DNA from 3 places in the Mongoliitalea sp. genome. Region 1 is predicted to be linked to each of the others. Evidence: riboswitches for the same ligand, from Rfam matches in the RefSeq annotation. Region 1 holds a riboswitch; each other region holds the start of a gene.
The links. Region 1 has a riboswitch for S-adenosylmethionine ahead of ACXIUD_RS08890 (O-acetylhomoserine aminocarboxypropyltransferase/cysteine synthase family protein). Riboswitches for the same ligand answer to the same signal wherever they lie in the genome.
Positions count from the first base shown of each region.

Region 2: linked by a shared signal. The riboswitch ahead of ACXIUD_RS12985 (homoserine O-acetyltransferase family protein) and the one ahead of ACXIUD_RS08890 (O-acetylhomoserine aminocarboxypropyltransferase/cysteine synthase family protein) in region 1 are both predicted to bind S-adenosylmethionine.
Region 3: linked by a shared signal. The riboswitch ahead of ACXIUD_RS14810 (trans-sulfuration enzyme family protein) and the one ahead of ACXIUD_RS08890 (O-acetylhomoserine aminocarboxypropyltransferase/cysteine synthase family protein) in region 1 are both predicted to bind S-adenosylmethionine.

Region 1 covers NZ_JBSZCK010000024.1:253,659-257,718, reverse strand. Annotated here, with positions in the region: gene ACXIUD_RS08895 (hypothetical protein) at 1-773, shown strand, start outside; gene ACXIUD_RS08890 (O-acetylhomoserine aminocarboxypropyltransferase/cysteine synthase family protein) at 826-2,124, opposite strand; SAM riboswitch class I at 2,281-2,386, opposite strand; gene ACXIUD_RS08885 (DUF2721 domain-containing protein) at 2,606-3,052, shown strand; gene ACXIUD_RS08880 (glycerophosphodiester phosphodiesterase family protein) at 3,045-3,986, shown strand.
Region 2 covers NZ_JBSZCK010000035.1:34,035-38,094, reverse strand. Annotated here, with positions in the region: gene ACXIUD_RS12995 (fumarate reductase/succinate dehydrogenase flavoprotein subunit) at 1-531, shown strand, start outside; gene ACXIUD_RS12990 (succinate dehydrogenase/fumarate reductase iron-sulfur subunit) at 534-1,265, shown strand; SAM riboswitch class I at 1,407-1,516, shown strand; gene ACXIUD_RS12985 (homoserine O-acetyltransferase family protein) at 1,654-2,709, shown strand; gene ACXIUD_RS12980 (DUF4221 family protein) at 2,713-3,831, opposite strand; gene ACXIUD_RS12975 (VOC family protein) at 3,959-4,060, shown strand, end outside.
Region 3 covers NZ_JBSZCK010000040.1:147,132-151,191, forward strand. Annotated here, with positions in the region: gene pgi (glucose-6-phosphate isomerase) at 1-509, shown strand, start outside; gene ACXIUD_RS14805 (hypothetical protein) at 658-1,065, opposite strand; gene ACXIUD_RS14810 (trans-sulfuration enzyme family protein) at 1,335-2,504, opposite strand; SAM riboswitch class I at 2,709-2,811, opposite strand; gene ACXIUD_RS14815 (hypothetical protein) at 2,919-3,329, opposite strand; gene ACXIUD_RS14820 (alpha-ketoglutarate-dependent dioxygenase AlkB family protein) at 3,423-4,028, shown strand; gene msrB (peptide-methionine (R)-S-oxide reductase MsrB) at 4,017-4,060, opposite strand, start outside.

The DNA.
Region 1 (4,060 bases):
CGTTTACTTCTATTGGTAATTCTTCCCTTGACTTTAGCATTCAAGATGGCAAAATAGTGATTGACAGGAGTATTGGAATGAGGTATTTTTTTGATGTCAAAGAAAACGGAATGTCAATAGATGACCCAATATTTTTTTGGGATAATTGGGTAATTACGCCATTTTTTCAGAAAAAAGAATCTTCCAAGAAGGGTAAAAATAAGGAAGGTTCGAAATTATTTGAACGGCAGTTTTTTGCCTTGCCTACAAAAGATCTAAGGTCAAATCCGGATATTACTTCTTCTAGAAAGGATTTTTATGGTGGGAGAGTACCAGTGGAATCTAACTTCATCATCGATGGCAAAGAAAAAAATCCCTGGTGGAAATTTCATCCTATAACGGAAAAAGTAATCTATGAGGATATTCCCTACAGAAATGTCACCTATGCAGTGAATGGTGGTCAATTGCTTATGCTTGAGCGAATGAACAATACTCTTTATCTCTTAAGCCAAACTACCGAACAAGTACATGCAAAGCAAATAAAGCTCGGGGTTGATACCAATAAATTTAGATTTTGGGAAGTGTTTTCTGATTTAAAATTTAAGCGGGATTATCTGTTGGTATGGAATATCCCTGAAAAACACTACGAAATTTGGGAACTGGACATTTCCCGTGCTAGCTATAAAGCTTTAGGAAAAACTCCCCATTACCCCTATCACATCGAAGATGGACATTACTTCGTCAAGTTAGAAACCGACAAACGGGTAGATATTTTGCGGTTACCCATATATTAGAAAGGTACACCTGTCAGGAGAAATATGCGCTGACAGGTGTATTTTTATGTGCTTAGAGCTTATCAAAAGCCTGCTGGAAATCTTCTTTGATATCATCGATATGCTCGATGCCCAAAGATACCCGAAGCATGGTTGGAGTGACTCCGGCAGCAGTTTGTTCTTCTTGACTTAGCTGTTGATGGGTGGTAGCGGATGGTTGGATAATCAAGGTTTTTGCATCGCCTACATTTGCTAAGTGAGAAACCAGTTTCAGTTCACTGATAAACTGACTGGTGCTTTCTTTATCGCCTTTCAACTCAAAACTCAACACCCCTCCAAAGCCATGCGTCAGGTATTTTTTACCAAATGCATGATGGGGAGAGGATGGGAGTCCGGGATAGTTTATTTTTTGGACTTTTGGATGGTTTTCCAGCCAAGTTGCCAAAGCCAAGGCATTTTCTACTGTTCGTTGCACACGCAGAGAAAGGGTTTCCAGTCCTTGAAGGAGCAGAAAAGAATTGAATGGACTTAATGCCGGGCCGAAGTCTCTCAATCCTTCTACCCTAGCTCTCATGGCAAAGGCTACATTGGGAAGTCCTAGAGGATTGTTTTCTCCGAATACCTCCCAAAAATTCAACCCATGATAGCCTTCTGAGGGTTCGGAAAACTGTGGAAATTTACCATTTCCCCAGTTGTAATTTCCTCCATCCACGATGATCCCTCCAATCGAAGTACCATGCCCTCCAATCCACTTGGTGGCAGAGGAGGTAACGATATTCGCTCCGTGTTTGATAGGCTGGCATAAATAGCCGCCTGCTCCAAACGTATTGTCCACTACTAAAGGCAGGTCATGTTTTTGAGCTAGTTTGGCAAAGGCTTCGAAGTCTGGAATATTGAACTCAGGATTTCCGATGGTTTCTAGGTAGATGGCTTTGGTATGTTCATCAATCAGCGGCTCGAAATCTTCTGCATTGTTACCTTTGGCGAATTTGGCTGTGATTCCAAGGCGTTTGAATGCCACTTTAAATTGATTGTAAGTACCACCGTAGAGGGAAGGGCTGGAGACAAAGTTTTCACCTGCTTGAAGAATATTGTTCAGGGCAAGGAATTGGGCTGCTTGTCCTGAGGAAGTGGCCACCGCTGCTACACCGCCTTCCAACGCTGCGATGCGTTGTTCGAAGACATCGGTGGTAGGGTTCATGATTCGGGTGTAGATATTCCCGAATTCTTTCAAAGCAAAGAGATTGGCCCCGTGTTCGGCTGAATTGAACACGTAGGAGGTGGTTTGGTAAATGGGAACTGCTCTGGAATTGGTTGCCTTGTCTGGGGTCTGTCCTGCATGCAGTTGCAGCGTTTCAAATCGATAAGCCATGGTTGATTCGTTTTAAGTATATGATAGTTAATTGAATATGCGAATAGAATTGCCAATGCTGATTAACCAATAGCCTGTACCGATTGATGACTCAGTATTCTTTGGTAGGGATACGAATAAAATTGGCTTGCAAGGAGTGTTTTTCATGTGGTTAAGAATTTATAGTTCCAAGGAATGCTTGGTGGGAATTGGCACCTTTTCGACGATTCGAATGGTTGCCAGAGGGTCAGGGAGCCCGTCTCTCGCCTCTTCTGTATAAATCCCAACACCTAAAAAGTGAAAGGATGATGCAAAGAAAGGGTTGACAAACATGAAAAGCAAGAAAAACCCTATAAAAATTATAGAGTTAACATGTTTTTTTTTGGAAGCGTGTTTTTTTTGGTTTAGTCCGAGGAAACTAGCTTTTGAAAGAACCTTTTATAGGAGCTGTTTTTATTTTCCTTCTTTATTTCTCACTTTTAACATTCAATCATTTCTACTCATGGAGCTACAGCTATCGACCCCGGCCTTGTTATTTTCTGCGATTACGCTCATGATGCTGGCTTTTACAAACCGCTTTTTGGCCATTGCTAATCTCATACGGGGATTGCACAAAAAGTACTTGGAAAATCCCGAACAGGAGATCATTATTGAGCAAATTCACAACCTCAAGCGCCGGTTGAGCATGATTAAATACATGCAATTGTGTGGGGTATTGAGTTTCTTGCTCTGTGTGATATGTATGTTTTTGATATTTACAGAAGCACAGGAAGCTGCCAACTACGTCTTCATCGGAAGTATGTTGGCCTTGCTGGTTTCCTTGGGCATTTCTTTGGTTGAAATCCTGATTTCCACCCAAGCGCTTAACCTTGAGATTCAGGACATGGAATCTTTGTTTCAAAAACGATCTTCAGGGTTTTGGTTTAAAAAAGATAAAAACGATGAATAAATTACTGATTGCAGGTCTGTTTTTGCTGGTATCTTGTAAGCAAGCGAGCACCACACAGGCGCAAGAATCCACCGATGAAAAGGGGCTAAAAACCATCGTATTAAGAAATTTGGAGGAGACGAAGGATTTTTATACTTGGTCTTCGGATAGGATTCCCATGGTCTCTGCCCATCGGGGAGGTCCTTATCCCGGATATCCTGAAAATTCCTTGCAGGCCTTCGAAAACACCTTGAAGCATACTCCATCCCTCATAGAATTTGATGTAGCCGTGACCAAGGACTCAGTATTGGTCTTAATGCATGACAATACCTTGGATAGGACGACCACTGGAAAAGGCCGTGTCATCGATCATACCTATCAAGAAATTCAAGAATTTTTCTTGGTAGACAAAGAAGGAACGGTTACCGACTTTAAAGTACCAACCTTGGATGAAGTGTTAGCTTGGGGCAAAGGGAAAACCTTGTTTACGGTCGATATCAAGCGGGAGGTTCCTTTTGCAATGATTACGGATGCTATCCGTAGACAAGAAGCTGAGCCTTATGCAGCTGTCATCACATACAGTTTGGAAGCTGCCCAACAAATCCATCGTCTTCATCCAGACTTGATGCTGTCTGTCAGTATCCGAAATGAAGAGGAACTCGCACGTTTCCAAGCATCGGGTATTCCTGTAGATCGCTGGATTGCATTTACAGGCACCTCTGAGAGACCTGCTACATTAAATCAGCAGTTACATGAACTAGGTGTATTTACAATCTTAGGCACCATGGGCAACTTAGACCGAAGTGCCATTGCCCGTGGGGATCAGTTGTATGTGGGATTTGTTGAAAATGGGGCCGATATCCTGGCTACCGACAGACCTATTGAAGCTGCGAAGGCAATTGAAAAATTGAGACCGAAGGAGAGTTCGAAGGGGAAGTATTTTGGTGAGAGGTAGGAGGGGGGCTGTACCAAGTACCAAGTACGAAGTACCAAGTAGGGATTCGGGTATGAGAAGCGAGATATTAGAAA
Region 2 (4,060 bases), on a different contig from region 1:
TATTTAGCAGGTGAACAGCCGAAACAACACATACCTGAAAGTTTTGGAAAAGAAGAACTTGAACTTACGGAAGAAAGAATTGCCCGCTTGATGAGCATTCAAGGTGATAAAACAGCAGAACAGTTTCACCGTGAATTGGGAGGAGTTTTGACAAAAAAATGCGGTCTTGCCCGAGAAAAATCTGTGATGGAAGAAGGCCTTCAGGCCATCAAAAACCTTCAAAAAGAATTTTATGTACGCTTAAAAATTCCAGGTTCTGCCAAGCAACTGAATATGGAATTGGAGAAAGCTGCACGGGTAGAGGACTATTTGGAGCTAGCGCAATTGATTTTCCATGATGCCTTGCAACGGGAGGAATCCTGCGGTGCACATTTCCGTGTAGAGCATCAGACTCCTGGAGGAGAGGCCAAGCGGGATGATGTGAATTTCCAATATGTCTCTGCTTGGGAATATGCAGATGGCCACTTCAAGCTTCATAAGGAAGACTTACAGTTTGAATTTATTAAACCACAAGAACGAACCTACGCCTGATTATGAAATTAACCTTAAAAATATGGAGACAGGCATCCAATCAATCCAAAGGAGGATTCGAGACCTATGAATTGAATGGGTTGCATCAAGAGATGTCTGTGCCGGAGATGTTGGATGTGTTAAACGAACAATTGATTTTGTCTGATAAAGAACCTGTTGCTTTTGATTCGGACTGTAGGGAAGGTATTTGTGGGCAATGTGGCTTTGTTATCAACGGTGATATTCACAGTCCTGAGAAGGGTGTGACTACCTGTCAAACTCATTTACGTAGTTTCAAAGATGGTGAAACATTAGTCATTGAGCCTTTTCGTGCAAAGGCCTTCCCCATCAAAAAAGACTTGTGCATAGACCGTAGAGCCTTTGACCGCATCATCATGGCGGGAGGCTACATCAGCGTCAATACAGGCCAAGCTCCTGAGGCCAATAGTACACGGATTTCTCATGAATTAGCAGAAGAAGCATTTGACTCCGCGGCATGCATTGGTTGCGGTGCTTGTGTGGCTATGTGTAAAAATGCCAGTGCCGCACTCTTTACAGGGGCAAAAATCAGTCATTTAGCTATGCTTCCTCAAGGAAGTATAGAAGCTGGTAAGCGCGTAAAATCAATGGTAGCTCAAATGGATGCAGAGGGTTTTGGATCCTGTACGATGACCAAAGCCTGCGAGGCAGTATGCCCCCAAGGAATTTCAGTTGCCAACATAGTACGGATGAATCAAGAGTACTGGAAAGCATGAACTAACATCTTTAACAAACAGCAATATCCAAAGCTCAAGTAGCTCAAATTCTTTGACCTGTTTTAAAAAATCACGAGAAATGGTTGGTAAATCCAACCAAGCATATTTTCTTTGCAGTATCCTTTCACTTTTTAGTGCTTGGATTTATACAGAAGAGGCGAGAGACAGGCTCTGAGACCCTCTGGCAACCATCCGTGTGGAAAGGTGCCAATTCCTGCCGATTGGAATATCTCCCTTCGGAACTATAAATTCAACAGTTATGACACGTACGGCTTATCAGCATTAACACATCTTATCAACTTGTGAACGACTCATGCGGTCGCTTCTTCACATGGCTTATTGCCAATTGCTTTCACCTTGTGTTACATCTCATTAGTTTACATTTCCCATGAATTTGATCAGCAGTTATTATACCATCGATATGAGTCAAGATACCTTCATCCATCATGAACCCTTCACACTAGAATCCGGAGAAATTTTACCTGAGTTTGAGTTGTCCTTTACCACCCTAGGCAATCTCAATGCCGCCAAAGACAATGTAATTTGGGTCATTCATGCCTTGACAGGTGATGCAAAGGTCTCTGATTGGTGGAATGGACTTATTGGCGAAGACCGATTCTATGATCCATCCAAGCATTTTATTGTATGTGCCAATTTACTAGGCTCCAGCTATGGCAGTACCTCTCCCTTGTCAGTAAACCCCATTAGTGGAGATTTTTATTATTATGACTTTCCGCAAGTCACACCACGAGACATGGCCAATTCGTTGGATTTGCTAAGGCAGCATTTGGAAATTGAAAGGATAGACACCATTATTGGCGGTTCTCTGGGAGGGCAGGTAGGCTTGGAATGGGCTTACCTACTTCAAGATCAGGTAAAACATAGCATCATCATTGCATCCAATGCCAAGGCTACTCCCTGGATACGAGGTTTCAATGAAACACAACGGATGGCTATAGCTGCTGATTGCACCTGGGGCGAACGGCAACCTGATGCAGGAAAAGACGGTTTGAAAGCCGCCCGAGCCATTGCTATGCTTTCTTACCGCCACCCCAAAGACTTCGAACTCAAACAAGAAGATACGGAAGAAAAACTGGACAATTATCGAATTTCATCCTACCTCCAGTACCAGGGACAAAAACTGGCCAAACGCTTTAACGCCTTTTCCTACTGGACGCTGAGCAAAGCCATGGATGCACATGACTTGGGAAGAAAACGTGGTAGCCTAGAAAAAGCTTTACAACAAATTCCCAGCAAAGTATTAACAATTGGGGTGGATACAGATATGCTTTTTTTGAAAGAAGAATCACAGTTGATAGCCAAGCATGTCCCTAAGGGCACCTATCGGGAAATCAGCTCCCATTTGGGGCATGATGCATTTCTGATAGAATACGAGCAACTAAGCTATATTCTAAGCAGTTTCTACTTAGAAGATACACTTTGATGTTTACTTGATAGCCAACAATTCAAATACCAAAACACCCTCCTCCATATCTGATCGGTTGGGATGTGTGGTACAAACCCATATCCCTTCCGAACTAGAGTAAGATAATTGAGGGTTATAGGCATTGATGGGAAATATAAACTCTCCGAGTTTGCTAAAATTAGCATCCGTAAGCACCAAACCCCATTTAGAAGGAACAAAGTCCATACCTGGTCCTTCCATCTCTGGGCGTTCGTCAAACTTTACAACTCTGGCCATCATATCAAGTTGCGGCAAATTGACCACATCCCAATACGCATCAGAATAATTCATTAACCACATAATTTCTTCCATATCTTCGAAGATATCCTTTGAAGAAGTGGGGGGACTAGATGAAAACTGACTAAAGGAAACTTCCTGTTGCTTTAATTCCCCGTCTTGGTACACCCAAATATCTTTGAAGTTATGATTGATGATGACAGCATTATTAAGCCCTTCAAATAAGGTTGGCATAATATTTTTATTCAGGTTAGTTCCTAAAAAATCGGCTGCATAGGTAGATAAAACACTGATTTCATTCGTATCCAAGTCCAAACGAAGCAAATTGGGCATCCCTTGAATTTCTTCTGGACTTAAGGTGTTCCAAGCAAATGTAAGCGGTGCTGCGGGAAAATAAACACTTGATTCTGTAGCAACAAAACTAAAATTCAATAGGGAAACATTCTGAGCAAAAAGACTTTCTGTAGGAATTGAAACCCGCCTCAGGATGGACCCTTCACTATCAAATTGGATTAATTTATCTCCAAAGGTCGATACCCAAAATGATTCATCATATCCCCATTGAGTATCCATTATCGGCCCACCTATTCCATCTGGCCCATCAGCTTCTAAACTGATAACTAATGGTGATGAATCATCAAGCCCCTTATAAATCGCAATTTCCGAGGTAGGATTGTTAATCACTAAGATTTTTCCGGCAGAAGATATCCTCCACCCTAAATTAAACTGTCCCCATCCTTCCGGTAACTGAAGCTGCTTGAGCTGTCCAGTTAATTCAAAAACGAGGGTATCATTCTGAGTGGATTTAGTACCACATGCCAACAGAAGTAATCCAACAAAAGTTAAGAAAAGGATTCGAACCATAGTTTTTGTTTTAAATTTAAAAACTAAGTTTCACCAAAGCAACTAATTTTTTAACCACTTAAATACTTGAATGCTTACTCACGCAAATAAGGTTGAACAATACTTCGATTTTTAATAGGTTGGTTCAATGAAATTCATACAAATCAAAGAAATCTGCCTATACATATCTGACCTTGATCTGGCAGAGGATTTTTATGGGGACACATTAGAAATGCCTGTCATATCCAAA
Region 3 (4,060 bases), on a different contig from region 1:
ATGGGCAGCATGCTTTTTATCAGTTAATCCATCAAGGCACTCATTTGATTCCTTGCGATTTCATTGCACCTGCGATTTCTCATAACCCTGTGAGTGATCATCATACCAAATTACTATCCAACTTCTTTGCCCAAACAGAGGCCTTGATGAATGGCAAGTCTTTAGCAGAAGTGAAAGCGGAGATGCAGCAAGCGGGTAAGTCATCAGAGGCCATTGAAAAAATTGCTCCGCATCGCGTTTTTGAAGGAAATAGACCAACGAATTCTATCTTGGTTAAAAAGATTACTCCATATACGCTAGGTCAATTGATTGCTATGTATGAGCACAAGATATTTGTGCAAGGAGTCATTTGGAATATTTATAGCTTTGATCAGTGGGGTGTTGAATTGGGTAAAGTCTTGGCTAATGCCATTCTTCCTGAACTGGAATCAGAGGAAGCAGTCAGCAGTCATGATGCATCTACCAATGGGTTGATTAATGCATATAAATCCTTCAGAAAAGAAGCTTAAGAGTTGGTATCATATTTACAAATGAAAAGCCTAGGGGATTAGAAAGACTTCTAGGCTTTTTTGACGCTTCTCTGCTTCTAAAAATTTGTAATTTCGTGAAAAAGATAAATAGGGATTTGCAACCCCACTAGTGCTTTCGTATTTAAAATCACTCCGAAAACCTAAACACTCGCATAAATCTTGGTTGCTCACTCATGAGAATATCCATGTAATGAAGCTGGGGTTGACCATCTTTTAATACAGTAAATCCTATTCTGCTTTGAGGAGGAAAAGAAGATAAACAAGAAACGCAGGAAAAATCAATAGAGTCTACACAACTTTTACAAATCATCCACTCCATGAGTCGATCAATAACCTCTTGTTCAGATAGATTGGAAGGCAAGCTTCCTAAAAAGGCATTGACGGGAATGGCTATTTTTTCAAAATCTTCTTGTATTAAAGGGTTACAGAATGCAGCATCTAAGGTACAGGTAAATGTATCTTCACTTTCAAACAGCTGGCATGAACTGATAAACAAAAAACAGAGTGAGAGTAGAAATGAGATTTGATTTTTCATTTTTCACAGTTTGATTATAGCTAATACGCATAGCATTGACATAACGCCACAAGCATGACCGAAAATCTCATGAATTAACTACATGAATTCCACAAATGGGGATTACAAATCCCCATCATCTACTGTCCGAGATTTATAATCTCGGACAGCGGGCAGAGTGTAATCTTTTTTATCACACGCCCCTGTTATACCGCCTTAGGCATATATCCATTTATTTCGCAAAGCATATATCACTATCTACTCCTAAAAATCTATCTAGCTCAATATCCCTATCTCGATTTCTCCAAGGCCCGCTCTATATCAGCGATAATATCATCTTGATGTTCCAAACCTACCGAAATCCTTACCAGGCCATCAGTAATACTCACAAGGGCGCGTTCCTCAGGGCTTAATTTACTATGGGTGGTGGAGGCTGGGTGAGTTACGATACTTCTGCTATCTCCAAGGTTAGGGGTAATGGAAATCATCTGCAACTGATCAATGAAGCGCTGGGCTCGTGTCAGTCCACCATGAAGGTTAAGGGTGATAATTCCACCTCCCAGTTTCATTTGTTTTTGTGCCAGCTCGTATTGGGGATGTGTTTTCAAGAACGGATACTTAACAAATTCCACGTCTTTGCTATCTTGGAAATAGGTAGCAACTGCCAGTGCATTGCTACAATGCCTGTCCATTCTTACCGCTAAGGTTTCCATGCTTTTTGCCAACACCCAGGCATTGAAAGGAGACATAGATGGTCCCGTGTGTCTTGTGAAGTAAGTGACTTCATCCATTAGTTCCTTGGTACCTAAGATAAGTCCTCCCAATACTCTTCCTTGACCATCGATGAATTTGGTGGCGGAATGGGTTACTATATGTGCACCCCACTTGGCAGGTTGCTGTAGGTAAGGCGTAGCAAAGCAGTTATCGACTACCAAAATCAGGCTATGGGCAGCAGCAAATTTCCCGACCCATTCCAAATCAATGATCTCCAAACCAGGATTGGAAGGTGTTTCCAAAAAAAGCATCTTGGTGTTTGGTTGAACCAAGCGATCCCAATTTTTATAGTCTGATATATCTCCATAGGTGGAGGTAATTCCCCATTTTGGAAAAATGCGTGTCAGTAATTGATGCGTAGAACCAAATAAGGAGCGCGCAGCCAAAATATGATCTCCTTGCTGTAAGATGGAGGCAATTGAACCAAACATGGCAGCCATGCCCGAAGCAGTAGCAATACCTGCTTCTGTACCTTCAGCTACGCATACTTTATGAATCAATTCTGCGGTATTCGGATTGGAGTAGCGGGAGTAGATATTTCCATCGATTTCATCAGCAAACATCTGTCTGGCTTCTTCTGCATTTTCAAAAGTGAAGGAAGATGTCAAAGCAATAGGAGTGGAGTGCTCTCGCTGATGAGGATTTCCGGGGATGTTTCTGATAGCGTTGGTTTCGAAATTAGCCATATATGTTAGATTAATCTGTTTCTTGATTGATTATGAATAGTATAAAAATGCCGTTGCCAGATTTTTTGAATCCAGTAAATAAGAGCTTGATAGTGTGATAAATGGAAATAGATAATTGAATAGTTAACAGAAAAAATCAAAGACGAATATGGTCGTCTGAGGAAAGTATATTGAAGAAAGGAAATAGTTACGTACATAGTTGCCAATTTATAGTCCCCATTTGGGCAGGTTTTGGCACCTTTTCCTTCGCTTGGAGTGGTTGCCAGAGGGTCAATGAGCCTGTTCTCTCGCCTCTTCTTTATAAATCAGATAAAGAATCTGTCACAAAGAAAAATACACAAACGCAGAAAAGCAAATTTTGTAAAATCTACTGCTACGGTGATTCTTCATTGTGACAGCTATTGTTGAAACAAATTAATCTTTATTGGACGGAATATCCCGATTACTTCCCCCTTCTCGTTCGCCAACTTCTACTACCTCATAAATGACATATTTGGAAGCTCCTCTCCATGGAAGTGCATTGAGGTATTCCTTGTAGCGCACTTCTACAAATCGACCGCTTGCCCGCTCGAGTTGATTGGCTACATTATCCCCTTGTGCGCTAAAGCGGAATTCATTGCTTTGAAGTGCGCCGGCAGTGGGACTTTGGAAGCCTTCTTGTACCAATCTACCCTCCCAAGTTTTGAATACAAAGCCTTTTTTCTCGAAATAATTGAGTGTGCCACCCTTGACTCCTTCGCCAAAAACGAAGAAATATCTCCAATAAATCAATGCTGCAAGCACTAAGATGAGGATAGGAATGCTGATTTTTAAAAATTTTGCCATGTGTGTGTTGATGAATTTTAACTAAAAGTAAGAAAAGCTCTGTGGATTTTCTACTTTTTGTAAACAATTCCTCAGAAGAACTATTGTTACAGTATGCAACTCTTTCACGCTTCACCACAAGAAAATTTATTGCCTGTACAAGGAGAGGCATATTACTATCACGAATTCTTTACTGGCGACCAATCAGCTTATTTTTGGGAGAAGCTTTTGAATGAAATAGCCTGGAAACAAGAGCCTATTTGGATGTTTGGGAAGCAGGTGATGCAACCTCGATTAACCGCCCTATACGGAGACCCTTCCAAACCTTATGGGTATTCGGGTATAGAAATGACTCCAGTGGCATGGACAGATTTTTTGATTGACATAAAGAATGCGGTAGAACAGGAAGCTGGAGAAAAATTCACTCACGTATTGCTCAACTACTACCGAAATGGTGCAGATAGTATGGGATGGCATCGGGATAATGAAAAGGTGCTGGGTGGAAATCCTACCATTGCGTCGGTAAGCTTTGGTGCATCCCGTGCATTTCAATTAAGACACTACGAAAACAAACAGCTCAAAAAGTCAATTGAGCTGGAAAATGGCTCTTTACTCTTGATGAAAGGGGAGTGTCAACACTTTTGGGAGCATCAAATCCCCAAAACCAAAAAGGTCTTGGGGGGAAGGATTAATTTGACATTCCGGAAATTAATTTACTAGCCATTTGTAACTGCCATAGCCTTCTTTTTCCA